DNA from 3 places in the Erwinia sp. TECH1 genome. Region 2 is predicted to be linked to each of the others. Evidence: predicted binding sites of a transcription regulator. Region 2 holds the regulator's gene; each other region holds the start of a gene.

Region 1 (4,226 bases), 1.9 Mb from region 2:
GCGCGATGGCCTGGGTTTCGTCATCCAGCAGCACCACGTGATCGCTGTCCCAGCGCACCGGGCGGCTGACGTGCAGCAGCAGACGCGGCACGTAGAGCATGGCAGTTGAGATCTTGTCGGAGATAACTTCAGTCGGATGAAAATGACCGGCATCCAGCGTCAGCGCCGTCTGGCGGCTGGCGGCATAGCCCAGGCAGAATTCGTTTGAGCCAACGGTATAGCTTTCCGCGCCGATGCCGAAAAGTTTGCTCTCTACCGCATCGATATGGTGCGCCGGATCCAGCTTCTCGCTGATGATCTCGTCAAGCGAGTTCGCCAGGCGTTCGCGCGGCGCAAAGCGATCGATGGGCAGATCTTTCATGCCGTCCGGGATCCAGATATTCATAATCGACGGCGTGCCCAGCTGTTCGCCAAACGCGGCCGAAATTTTGCGGCTGGCTTTACAATGTTCGATCCAGAATTCACGGATCTCTTTATTGGCGCTGGCCAGCGTAAAGCCGTTTTCGCTCAGCGGATGCGAAAAGCAGGACGGGTTGAAATCCAGACCCAGGCCGTTGGTTTTTGCCCATTCCACCCAGTTGGCAAAGTGCTGCGGTTTGATTTCGTTGCGTTCGACCCGGCTGTCGCTTTCCAGATAAATGGCGTGCAGGTTCAGCCTTTTGGGGCCAGGGATCAGCGACATCGCCTGTTCCAGATCGGCGCGAAGTTCGACCGCCGTTCTGGCTCTTCCCGGATAGTTGCCGGTCGCCTGGATGCCGCCGGTCAACGCGCCCTGAGGATTTTCAAAACCGCGGACGTCATCGCCCTGCCAGCAGTGCATTGAGATCGGCAGCTGATCCAGCTGCTTCAGTGCGGCGTCAACGTCCACGCCTTGCTCGGCAAAGCGTGATTTTGCCAGTTCAAACGCCTGCTCAATTGCTTGGGTCATACGCATAGCTCCTTAACCGAATGTGTCAGTGACTGAAAAAGCGCCCAGCTGCGGCTGTAAGCGTCACTGGCCTGTGGAATAAAAGTGTTCAGCGGGAAATTTTGGGTGACCAGCTGGCGGAAATGGGTGACATCCCTGACGCTGCCGTGGGCGATCAGCTGGCTGCCGATATTGCCAAGCGTGGAGGCTTCGACCGGCCCGGCAACCACCGGAATACCGCAGGCGTTGGCACAAAGCTGATTCAGCAGCGGATTCTGACAGCCGCCGCCAACGATGTGCAGCTGGCTGAAAGGCGCGCCCCGTACAGCGGCAAGCTCTTCCAGCACGAAGCGGTAATAGAGCGCCAGACTGTCAAAAATACAGCGAGCCAGCGCGGCGGCCGTGGCAGGCGTCGGCATCCCCTGTCCGGCGCAGGCGTCCTGAATTTCGCGCACCATATTGACCGGATTGATAAAGCGTTCATCGTTGGGGTTAATAAGCGACCGGCAGGCAGGCTGCGCTTCTGCTTCCCGCACCAGCGCCGGCAGATCGTCGATAGCCAGTTCGCGGCAGACGCGCTGCAGCAGCCAAAGGCCCATAATATTTTTCAGCACGCGGTAGCGCCCTTCCGCGCCGCCCTCGTTGGTAATGTTGGCGGCCAGCGCGGCGGCATCGTTATAAGGTTGCAGGCTTTCAAAGCCCATCAGCGACCAGGTGCCGGAGCTGAGCCAGGCGACGTTGTCCGTGGTGAGCGGCGCCGCCAGCACGGCGCTGGCCGTATCGTGCGTAGCGACGGCGATGACCGGGACGGATAAGCCGGTGCTGGCCTTCCAGTCGCCAATTTTTACGCCGGGCGCGGTGGGCTTGCCGAACCAGGCGGGATTGGCACCCGTCCATTCCAGCAGCGCATTATCCCACTCGCCGCTCTGGCTATTCAGCAGCTGCGTGGTGGTGGCGTTGGTGTATTCCCAGTTAAGCTTGCCGGTCAGGCGATAGTGGAAATAGTCCGGGATCAGCAAAGCGTGACGTACGTCATTGAGCCATTCCGGCTGGCTCTCGCACAGCGCACGCAGCTGATAAAGGGTGTTGAAAGGCAGGAACTGGATTGCGGTGCGCTGGTAGATGGCTTCCCGACCCAAATCGGCGCAGGCCTTCTGCATTACGCCCCAGGTCCGGTCGTCACGATAGGAAACCGGCAGCCCAATCCGCTCACCCTGCTTATTCAGCAGCACGTAATCCACGCCCCAGGTATCAATACCGATACTGTCCGGCGCAATGCCCTGCTGAATCAGCTTGTCCAGCGAAGCAAGGATAAATTTTTCCAGTGCATCCACATCCCAGCATTGCCGCTCTTCCCTGACGACCAGGCTATTGACGCAGCGGGCGACCTCTTCCAGCGCCAGCTTGCCGCTTTGCAGATCAAAGCGGCCCAGCATCACGCGTCCGCTGGAGGCGCCCATGTCGATGGCAACACAATTTTGTAGGCTCATGGCGATGGCTTCCTGTCTGTTTAGTGCCCCCTAGTCTAAAAGCCGCTGCTTTTGGCACCTTCCTGCCAGTGCCAGGCGTGATCCCTCGCTGGCAACAGGGCAAAGGTGAACGTGAAGCAGCTCACATTTCCTGCTGAGGCACCGGCAAATTAACGGTGTGACGCGACGCGCACTTCCCAACTTGCCTGCGCACTTTCTTGAAAAACAAGCGGATTTGCCGATGTTTCCGGTCAAAAAATCAAGGCAGCAACGCAGGCGGCGGCGGTAAACTGACCCCAGAGTCGACCCAGGAGATGCACCATGACCCTACTACATAGCGTGGACTTTTTTCCCGGCGGCGGCCTGCCCGTTGCCATTGAACCTCGTATGCCGCAGAGCGCCTTTCCTGAACATCACCACGAGGATTTTCACGAAATTGTGCTGGTTGAACAGGGTGCGGGCGTGCACGTGTTCAACGGCGAACCCCGTACGCTTTGCGGCGGATGCGTTTGCTTTGTGCGCGATCATGATCGCCATCTTTATGAAAAAACGGATCGTCTGATCCTGACCAACGTGCTTTATCGTGGGCCGGAGGCGTTTCGCTTTATTACCAACTTCCAGCATCTTTTACCTCAGGAAAAAGAAGGACATTACCCCTCGCACTGGCGTATCAGCGGCCGGGTGATGGAACAGGCGAAAACGCTGATTAAAGAACTGGGCGCGCCGGTAGATCCGAAACAGCCCGAAGCGAGGGCCGAGCAGGAGCTGCGCTTTATGCAGCTGCTGGTGCTGTTGCGGCGCGGATGCAGCGAGCAGCCCGGTGACGATCAGAGCGGGAGAATGCGCGGTCTGCTGGACTGGCTGGCCGACCATTACAGCGAGGAAGTGGACTGGGACGCGCTGGCGGATAAGTTTTCACTTTCGCTGCGCACGCTGCATCGCCAGCTGAAACAACAGACGGGCAGCACGCCCCAGCGTTACCTTAACCGCCTGCGTCTGTTGCAGGCGCGGCATTTGTTACGCCACAGTGAAATGCGTATTACCGATATCGCCTACCACTGCGGATTTGGTGACAGCAATCACTTTTCTACCCTTTTTAAGCGTGAATTTGGCTTTTCTCCGCGTACCATCAGGCAAAATGACCTGTGAGGTGACACGTGAGCAAGCCGCTTTGTCTGGCGAAAGCCGACTATTTTCCGTCCGGGCTGATGCCGGTCGCTATTGCCGACCGCGCGCCCCAGCAAACTTTCCCGTCCCATATTCATGAGTTCTGCGAGCTGGTGATCGTCTGGCGCGGCAACGGGCTGCACGTGATGAACGATCGCCCCTGGCTTATTACCTGCGGCGATCTGTTCTACATCAGTCCTGAAGACTGCCACAGCTATGAGTCGGTCAACGAGCTGGTGCTGGACAACGTGATCTACTGCCCGGAGCGCTTTCGTCTTGGCCTGGACTGGTCGCAGTTTCTGCCGCAGGAAAAAAAGGCCTGGCGGCTGACGACGCGCGGCATGGCTTTGGCGAGAAGCGTGATCCAGCAGCTGGCGCAGGAGAGCGCCAAAAGCGATCGGCTGTCGCGTCAGCTGACGGAGGCGCTGTTTTTACAGCTGGTGTTGATCCTACAGCGTCACCGCTACGCGGCGGACGTTGCCTGGCAGCTGCCTGAGGGCGAACAGCTGGATCTGCTAATGTCGGCCATTCAGGGCCAGCTGGCCCATTTCGATCTCAGCGATTTTTGTCTTCAGCATCAGCTGTCGGAGCGCGCGCTCAAGCAGCTGTTTCGTCAGCAGACCGGCATGACGCCAGGCCAGTATCTGCGGCAGCTGCGCATGTGTAAGGCTAAATTTTTGCTG
Region 2 (4,226 bases):
TGGCGCGGCGCTGAAGCCGCAGCATGCCGGTAAAGCGCGCGATATTCTGAACGCCGCCGCCGCCGAAGGCGTAATGATCCTCAATGCCGGGACGGACGTGATCCGTTTTGCGCCGTCGCTGGTCATTGAACCGACCGATATCGAAGAGGGCATGAACCGCTTCGCCACCGCCGTGAAAAAACTGCTGGCTTAACTCGTCAGGCCGGAAGCCTCGCGCTTCCGGCTAAACAGGCGCGTCGTCTGCACCAGGCCGCTTACACGCGCCGAAAAACTTCTGCTCAGCATCATCAGGCTGATTTCCGTAAATGGCGCGACAGCCAGCGGCCATGATGAGGTCGGCTGCTCCAGGCCAACGAAGAAATAGTGTGCATCACGCCAAGATGTTCCAGAATGCGCTTTATGTGCCTCTCCATCACCGTGGTCGCGCCCTGCTGAAAGGGCGTATCCGTCTCCAGCACGTTGTTTGTGGAACTCGGCCCGTCATACTCCAGCCGCTGCTGGCAGCGCTGTAGCGCAATTTCGCACGCCTGTAGATAGCGCTCGGCCAGCTGCGGCGTCAGCATGGTATGTTCACGCGCTAAAATGGTCATGGCGTTGATATGCTCAACGATAAACTGACTGTGCGTAACCCAAAGCTTCATATCGGCCAGGTAGCGGGCGTCGAAACCCGGCTCCTGCATCGCCTGGTTCAGCGAGTTAAACAGCGCGTTGTGCGCCTGGTTAACGCGCATACGCTGCCAGGCAAGCTTCTGCGGACTCTCTTCGTCCCCCAGCAGTTTCTGGAGCGCTTCCTGATAGGTTTCCAGCGCGTCGTGCGCATTCTGCCGCAGCAGGCCGCTTTGCCACTGCGGCCACAGCCAGATCATCCCGGCAAAGGCGATCAGGCAGCCCATCAGCGTATCCAGCAGGCGCGGCAGCAGAAAGTCGGCGCCGTTCAGCGACAGCAGCTGAAGCGAATATACCGCCGTCACGGTAAAGCCGATCGTCGCCAGGCCGTAATATTTGCGGATCACCAGATAGCCCGCCAGCGTCAGCGTCAGCATCACCAGCAGCACAGCCGATTCCGGCACCTGAAAGCGTAGCGTCAGCGCGGCCACCACCAGCCCGCCCAGCGTGCCCAGCGCACGGTGCTGAATACGTACCCTGGTCGCGCTGTAGCCGTTCTGGCTGACAAACATCACCGTCATCAGCAGCCAGTAAGGCTTGGGCAGATTAAACGAGAGCGCCAGGGTGCTGGCGAAAGCGAGCATAACCGCAAACCTGGCGGCGGTGCGCAGCGCGGCGGATTTCAGCGACAGATAGCTTCTGATGGCAGATAGCAGCGGCAGTCGTTTCTGACGATCCGCCATCAGATCGCGCTGGTAAAGCGGACGCTGGGTACGCAGCACGCGGGCGATACGGCTGAAATGCCAGGCGCAAAAGTTGCCGACCGGGTTGGCGGGATGCTGGCGGGCAATTTTTTCCAGCGCCTGCAGCTGTTTATCCATGCTGAAACGTGTCGGCAGACGGTGATAGAGAATATCGTCCGCCAGCTCGCGCAGCCTGGCCGCAATGGTCTGCGCGTTCCAGCGGATCACCGCCTCGGCATGGCTCTGCTCCACCAGTTTCTGCACCTCTTCCGGCTGATGCAGGCTGACAGCGATATGCTCCTGCAAATCCAGCGCAACCTGAAAAGCGCGGGTCAACCGCTTATGGTGATTATCGTTGCTGGCGGCCAGCATGTGCATTTGCTGATAGCAGGTATTGATAAGGTCGACCGCTTTTTGCTGGCGAGCCAGCAGCGGCGGCAGCGTTTTTTCCGGGTCGGCAAGCTGCGTCAGCAGGCTGTATTTGGCCTCGCAGTAGCCGGCCAGCTCGCGATAAAGCAGGCTGAGCGTTTCCCGCATCGGCTGCTCTTTCCACAGCCAGAACCAGAACCAGTTAAAGAGGCCGTACCAGACCGTGCCCAGGATATAAAGCGACGGCGGCTGCCAGATGGGCATCCGACCGGCCAGGCTCAGGGTAAAGATGCCGGCAATCAGCGCGCCGGGCAGCAGTCTGCCATGCAGCGGGCTGATTTCGCCGGTCACGCCCAGCAGCATGGCCATGGAAAACAGGATAATGGGCAGGGGAACGGCATAGTCGCCAAGATACTGCACCAGAAAGCTGCTGAAGGCGAAAAGGCCGCCGCCGATCAGCAGACGTTTAAAGAAGCGTTTATGGGGCGTATCCAGACCGGCGATATTGCAGCAGGCCGGCACCAGCGAGAACAGCAGGCCGTTTTGCAAATTGCCCAGCAGCCAGCCGACGGCGACGGGCAGGCAAAGCACCAGCGTCTGCCGCAGGGCGTAGTTAACTTCGGGATGGTAGATGAGTCGGCGCCACATTGCTTTGTACCCGCTGAAAAGGCGCAACGAAGGCATTGCGCCATGCAATCAGAGCGGTTTAGCGTGTACCGTAGACCACGATGGTTTTACCGTGTGCGGAGATCAGATTCTGATCTTCCAGCATCTTCAGAATACGGCCGACGGTTTCGCGCGAGCAGCCGACGATCTGGCCAATCTCCTGGCGGGTAATTTTGATCTGCATCCCATCCGGGTGGGTCATAGCGTCCGGCTGTTTGGCCAGATTCAATAGCGTTTGCGCGATGCGACCTGTCACATCGAGGAAAGCTAAATTGCCCACTTTCTCGGAGGTAACCTGCAGGCGGCGCGCCATCTGTGAAGAGAGACGCATCAGAATATCCGGGTTGACCTGGATCAGCTGGCGAAACTTCTTATAGGAGATTTCCGCCACTTCACAGGCCGTTTTTGCCCGCACCCATGCGCTGCGCTCCTGGCCTTCTTCAAACAGGCCAAGCTCGCCGATAAAATCGCCCTGGTTAAGGTAAGACAGGATCATCTCTTTACCTTCTTCATCCTTGATGAGCACCGCTACCGCGCCTTTGACGATGTAGTAAAGGGTTTCTGCTTTCTCACCCTGGTGGATCAGCGTGCTTTTGGATGGATACTTATGAATATGGCAATGTGACAGGAACCATTCAAGTGTCGGGTCTGTTTGCGGTTTGCCGAGAACCATTCGCTGTTATCCTCTGTTGTTATCGTGCCTAAATACAGGGGCAGAGTTCCCTGACAGGCGTTGAAATAGTCAAGCGCTTCCCATGCAGGAAAGTTATTCGGCTCTCTGTTGAGTGCCGGGCTCGTTATGTCGTCCCGTTTCGTCTGGTCTGTAGAGTACTGACGAAATACAGCCTTGTTTGTAGCACAGCTTTGCATGGGTGTCTTCTGTTGTCTCGCTTCAGCATAGCGGGAAATCTGCCGCGCTGCTGTTTTAGTTGCCTTAAGCCGACCGCGGCTTAACTAAATGAATTAGAGGAGTTTGTTATGCAAGCGAGCGTCAAATGGGTGGAAGGGCTGACCTTTTTGGGAGGATCCTCATCGGGCCATCAGATCGTGATGGACGGCAACGCGGGCGATAAAGCGCCCAGCCCGATGGAAATGCTGCTGATGGCGGCAGGCGGCTGTAGCGCGGCGGAAGTGGTTGCCATTCTGCAAAAAGGGCGTTTCACGGTAGACAACTGCGAGGTGAAGCTGACGTCAACCCGGCGCGAGAAGCCGCCGCGCCTGTTTACCCGCATCAACCTGCATTTTATTGTCAGCGGCAGCGGGCTGACGGATAAGGCGCTGGCGCGCGCGGTCAGCCTTGCGGTCGGGAAATATTGCCCGGTCGCGCTGATGCTGGGTAAGGGCGTGACCCTTACCCATAGCCATGAGATGGGCGTTACTTGATAGCTTTGCCTTCCATCAGGCGCTTGACCAGCGGCCCCATAATCAGCTCCATCGCCAGGCCCATTTTGCCGCCCGGCACCACCAGCGTGTTGATATGGGAGATAAAAGAGCCTTGCAGCATCGCCAGCAGATAGGGGAAGTCAATCTGTTCCAGCGCCTGGAAATGGATAACCACGAAGCTCTCGTCGAGCGAAGGAATGCCGCGCGCGGCAAAAGGGTTGGACGTATCCACGGTAGGGACACGCTGAAAGTTAATATGGGTGCGGGAAAATTGTGGCGTAATGAAGTTAATATAATCGTCCATTGAGCGCACCACGGAATCCATCACCGCCTCGCGTGAATGACCGCGTTCGCTGGTATCGCGGATCATTTTTTGGATCCACTCCAGGTTGACGATAGGCACCACGCCCACCAGCAGATCGACATGCTGCGAGACATTGTTCTGCGGCGTCACCACGC
Region 3 (4,226 bases), 4.1 Mb from region 2:
GAAAACTTTCGTATACATTATTTGCTCCATGCAAAACTATAGTTGCTCCTGCAATAACACCTATTACATTACCGGTGAGTATAGAAGTCACCACTATACCTGCTCCGGCCACTATTTGTCCGGTCCCTATAATCACACCCACACCGTTAATAAAATACCCCCATGTTCCGAGAGTATTGGTCAGCTCTGCTGACACCACAACCCTGGCCTTTTTAATATTAAGAGAAAGGCTCTGCTCACTAATAAACGCTTTTTCCTGATGCAGATTATCCAGGAAGAACTTGCATTCTCGTTCACTACTGGCTCTGTTAATCGATTTCAGCTGTTCTTCTATAAAACTGCCCATTTCACGATTAAAATTTTCGCGTAATATCAGGCTTTTGATATGCCGTATTCCAGCCTGTCTGGCCATGTCTCTGAGCGCATCCGCCTTACCCATTGCCTGTATGCGGTAAACTTTTTTAAAGCGATTCTTATCCAGATAGTTATCCATAACGATTCCTTGTTATCAGTGCCAGAAATGTATACCACAGCGGTAATGCCAGGCACAAAGCTACGGCGCTTAACCAGAAGCTGAAAATTTGCTTCTGCATAAAACGGGTCTATTCCCGCTGGCAGGTAGGATTTCTGTGCCTATGCCGTTTACAAATTAGCGGTACAGAAAAAATCAACAAACCGGTATAGGAGGAATAACGCTGGCTGGGAGCGTTATATTTTGCATATGAAAGGCTATACAGGATGTGGCACAGGATTATTTTTTCGGGGCCCAGAAACGCCCGGCAGCTCGAGCAGAGAAAAGAGAGATACACAGGCTATGGATTTATTCGGATGCCGTAATCCAGGCCCAACATTGCTGGCGCGAACCCCACAAAATTTGTGAAAAAGGCAGCCCGTCCTCTTCATGAAGTCAGGCAAAATCAGGCTGGCCTTCCCGCATGTAAGAAGACATAAGCGACAAGGCTACACAACCTGTGGAAAAGCGACCGCACAGGCAGAAATCTGAGTGCTTTCCAACCGAAAATTAAATTTTCTTCACGTATAAGCAACCGATTTCCGTATCCTCGTCAGTCGAGTTGAACTATTCTTCAGAGGCGACACAGGTCGCCTTTTGCTTGTAGCATTTCTATTACAGGAGTTACTTCCGATGACGACAGGAACCATTCGCGGCTGGACGCGTCTGCTGGCGCCTTTTATGGCGCTGATGCTGGTGTTTCAGCTAACGGGTTGTGGCGATAAAGAAGCGGATCAGCGCAAAGCCTTTATCGATTTTCTGCAAAATACGGCGATGCGCAGCGGCGAACATCTGCCCGCCCTTAGTGAAGATCAGAAACAGCGTGTCGGTAATTACGCCAGCGACTACGCTATTGTTTATGGCTTCTCCCAGCAGGTTAACCGCGCGGTGGATAACGGTCTGAAGCCGGTAGTGGATGAATTGTCTGCTATCCGTGCGCCGCAGGACTACCTGACCCGTCGCGATTCTCTGCGTCAGGCCAGCGGTTCGCTGGAGGTGCTGGCACAACAGATCCAGACGGCGAAAACGCAGGCCGACAGCAGCAAAGCCGGGCTGAAACAGCCAGCGGAGCTGAAAACGGTGTATGACAACCTTTATAACAAGGTCGTCACGCAGCCAGCCGATACGCTGCTGCCGCTGCTGCCTGCATTACAGAAGCTAAGCCAGGACGCGGTGCAGACGGGCGATTTCCTGCAGCAGCAGGGTTCGCAGGTGACCTTTAACGGTCAGACCATACAGTTCCCGACCCAGCAACAGGCGACCCAGTACAACACGCTGATGAGCAATATTTCTGCCAATGCGCATGCACTTGGTCAGGCGCAAATCGCGCTGCAGGGCCAGTAACATTTTGCTGCGGGCCGCTCGCTTTAAACGGCCCGCCTCTTCTTCCGCTCAACAGCCCTTATCACTCACAGACAATTTTCGCTCAACAGCCCTTTTCAGCCACAGACCATTTCGGCTCATCAGCCCTTCACAGCCACAGACCATTTCCGCTCAACAGCCCTTCTCAGCCACAGACCATTTCGGCTCAACAGCCCGTATCAGCCACAGACCATTTCGGCTCATCAAATCTTTTCAGCCACAGACAATATTAGCGGTTGCCCAGCCGCTGTAAATAAATTGTGAACCACATCACGTATCAGGCATAAAGTCCCGAAAACAAAGTGTGATATCAATCACATAACACTCCCAGGCAAGCCCATTTAATAAACAGCATCAGCCTGTTTTTTGTCCTTTATGTGATCGGCTTCACGTAAAAACCCCCTGTTCACCGCGCTATGTGGTGATAGAGATCACACTTTACCCGGTGGCTACGCAGCGCTGCGGACGCGTGCTAGAGTCCGCCTGCACAGGGCAACGTTTTAAACAAAAATCAGCGCGCTCTCTTGTCGGCGCGTACCAATAAGGGGTGTGCTTGTATGTCCTCATCAGATATCAAGATTAAAGTGCAGAACTTTGGTCGCTTTCTGAGCAATATGGTAATGCCAAACATCGGCGCCTTTATCGCCTGGGGTATTATCACGGCGCTGTTTATTCCAACCGGCTGGCTGCCAAACGAAACCATGGCCAAGCTGGTTGGCCCAATGATCACTTACCTGCTGCCGCTGCTGATTGGCTACACGGGCGGACGCCTGGTCGGCGGCGATCGCGGCGGCGTAGTAGGTGCCATCACCACCATGGGCGTGATCGTCGGCGCGGATATGCCGATGTTCCTCGGCTCCATGATTGCCGGGCCGCTGGGCGGCTGGGCGATCAAGAAGTTCGACCGCATCGTTGACGGCAAAATCAAAAGCGGCTTCGAGATGCTGGTCAACAACTTCTCTGCCGGTATTATCGGGATGCTGCTGGCGATCCTGGCCTTCCTGGCTATCGGCCCGCTGGTGCAAGGCCTGTCGCATATTCTCGCCGCTGGCGTGAATCTGATGGTGCAGAATAACCTGCTGCCGCTGACTTCCATCTTTGTTGAACCAGCGAAAATCCTGTTCCTGAACAATGCTATCAACCACGGCATCTTCTCGCCGCTGGGCATTCAGCAGGCCAGCGAAGCCGGCAAATCTATCTTCTTCCTGATTGAAGCTAACCCAGGCCCCGGCATGGGCGTGCTGATGGCCTATATGTTCTTCGGTCGCGGCAATGCTAAACAGTCCGCTGGCGGCGCGGCTATCATCCACTTCCTGGGCGGTATCCACGAAATCTACTTCCCTTATGTGCTGATGAACCCGCGCCTGATTATCGCCGTAATCCTGGGCGGCATGACCGGCGTCTTTACGCTGACGCTGCTGAACGGCGGCCTGGTTTCTCCGGCCTCTCCGGGTTCTATCCTGGCGGTGCTGGCGATGACGCCAAAAGGCGCGTACTTTGCGAACATTGCTGCGATCGTAGCGGCTTTTGCCGTCTCTTTCGTGGTTTCCGCTATCCTGCTGAAAACCAGCAAGGTGAAGGAAGAGGATGATATTGAAGCGGCAGCGCGTCGCGTCACTGAAATGAAGGCGCAGTCCAAGGGCCAGACCGTGTCCACCGCCACGGCCACCGATGCCATGAACGGCGACCTGAGCCACGTGCGTAAAATCATTGTTGCCTGCGATGCCGGTATGGGCTCCAGCGCCATGGGCGCAGGCGTGCTGCGTAAAAAGGTCAACGATGCCGGACTGAGCAATATTTCCGTGACCAATACCGCCATCAACAACCTGCCGGGCGATGTGGATCTGGTGATTACCCACCGCGATCTGACCGAGCGCGCGATACGCCAGGCGCCGCACGCGCAGCATATCTCGCTGACCAACTTCCTGGACAGCGGCCTGTATACCGACCTGACTTCGCGTCTGGTGCAGGCAAACCGCAGCGAGGGCCACCGTGAAAAAGTGACCGCCGCGCTGAGCGACAGCTACGACGACGGCGAGCAGCATCTTTTCAAATTGGGCGCAGGCAACATCTTCCTCGGCAATCACGCTACCGATAAAGAGCAGGCGATCCGCTTTGCGGGCGAGCAGCTGGTGAAGGGCGGCTACGTGGAGCCGGAATATGTCGATGCGATGCTGGATCGCGAGAAGCTCACGCCAACCTATCTGGGCGAGTCCATCGCCGTGCCGCACGGCACCATCGAAGCGAAAGATCGCGTGCTGAAAACGGGCATCGTGTTCTGCCAGTATCCGCAGGGCGTGCGCTTCGGCGAGGACGAAGAGGATATCGCTAAGCTGGTTATCGGCATCGCGGC

The links. The regulator CRP, encoded in region 2, controls carbon source genes, mostly activating them, when cyclic AMP is high. The targets are predictions, from matches to a motif close to ATGTGANNNNNNTCACAT.
Region 1: rhaB (rhamnulokinase) is a predicted target of CRP. The motif match lies at 2,507-2,524, and genes of this name have one in related genera.
Region 3: ACVWZ0_RS01165 (PTS mannitol transporter subunit IICBA) is a predicted target of CRP. The motif match lies at 2,176-2,193, and genes of this name have one in related genera.

Annotation. Positions count from the first base shown of each region.
Region 1 covers NZ_JBSRZK010000001.1:2,498,929-2,503,154, forward strand. Annotated here, with positions in the region: gene ACVWZ0_RS11675 (L-rhamnose isomerase) at 1-928, opposite strand, end outside; gene rhaB (rhamnulokinase) at 925-2,397, opposite strand; gene rhaS (HTH-type transcriptional activator RhaS) at 2,698-3,525, shown strand; gene rhaR (HTH-type transcriptional activator RhaR) at 3,534-4,226, shown strand, end outside.
Region 2 covers NZ_JBSRZK010000001.1:4,366,369-4,370,594, reverse strand. Annotated here, with positions in the region: gene argD (bifunctional acetylornithine/succinyldiaminopimelate transaminase) at 1-193, shown strand, start outside; gene ACVWZ0_RS20595 (YccS/YhfK family putative transporter) at 288-2,366, opposite strand; gene crp (cAMP-activated global transcriptional regulator CRP) at 2,425-3,057, opposite strand; gene ACVWZ0_RS20585 (OsmC family protein) at 3,363-3,767, shown strand; gene ACVWZ0_RS20580 (phosphoribulokinase) at 3,760-4,226, opposite strand, start outside.
Region 3 covers NZ_JBSRZK010000001.1:253,284-257,509, reverse strand. Annotated here, with positions in the region: gene ACVWZ0_RS01175 (DUF4225 domain-containing protein) at 1-493, opposite strand, end outside; gene ACVWZ0_RS01170 (DUF3053 domain-containing protein) at 1,145-1,855, shown strand; gene ACVWZ0_RS01165 (PTS mannitol transporter subunit IICBA) at 2,431-4,226, shown strand, end outside.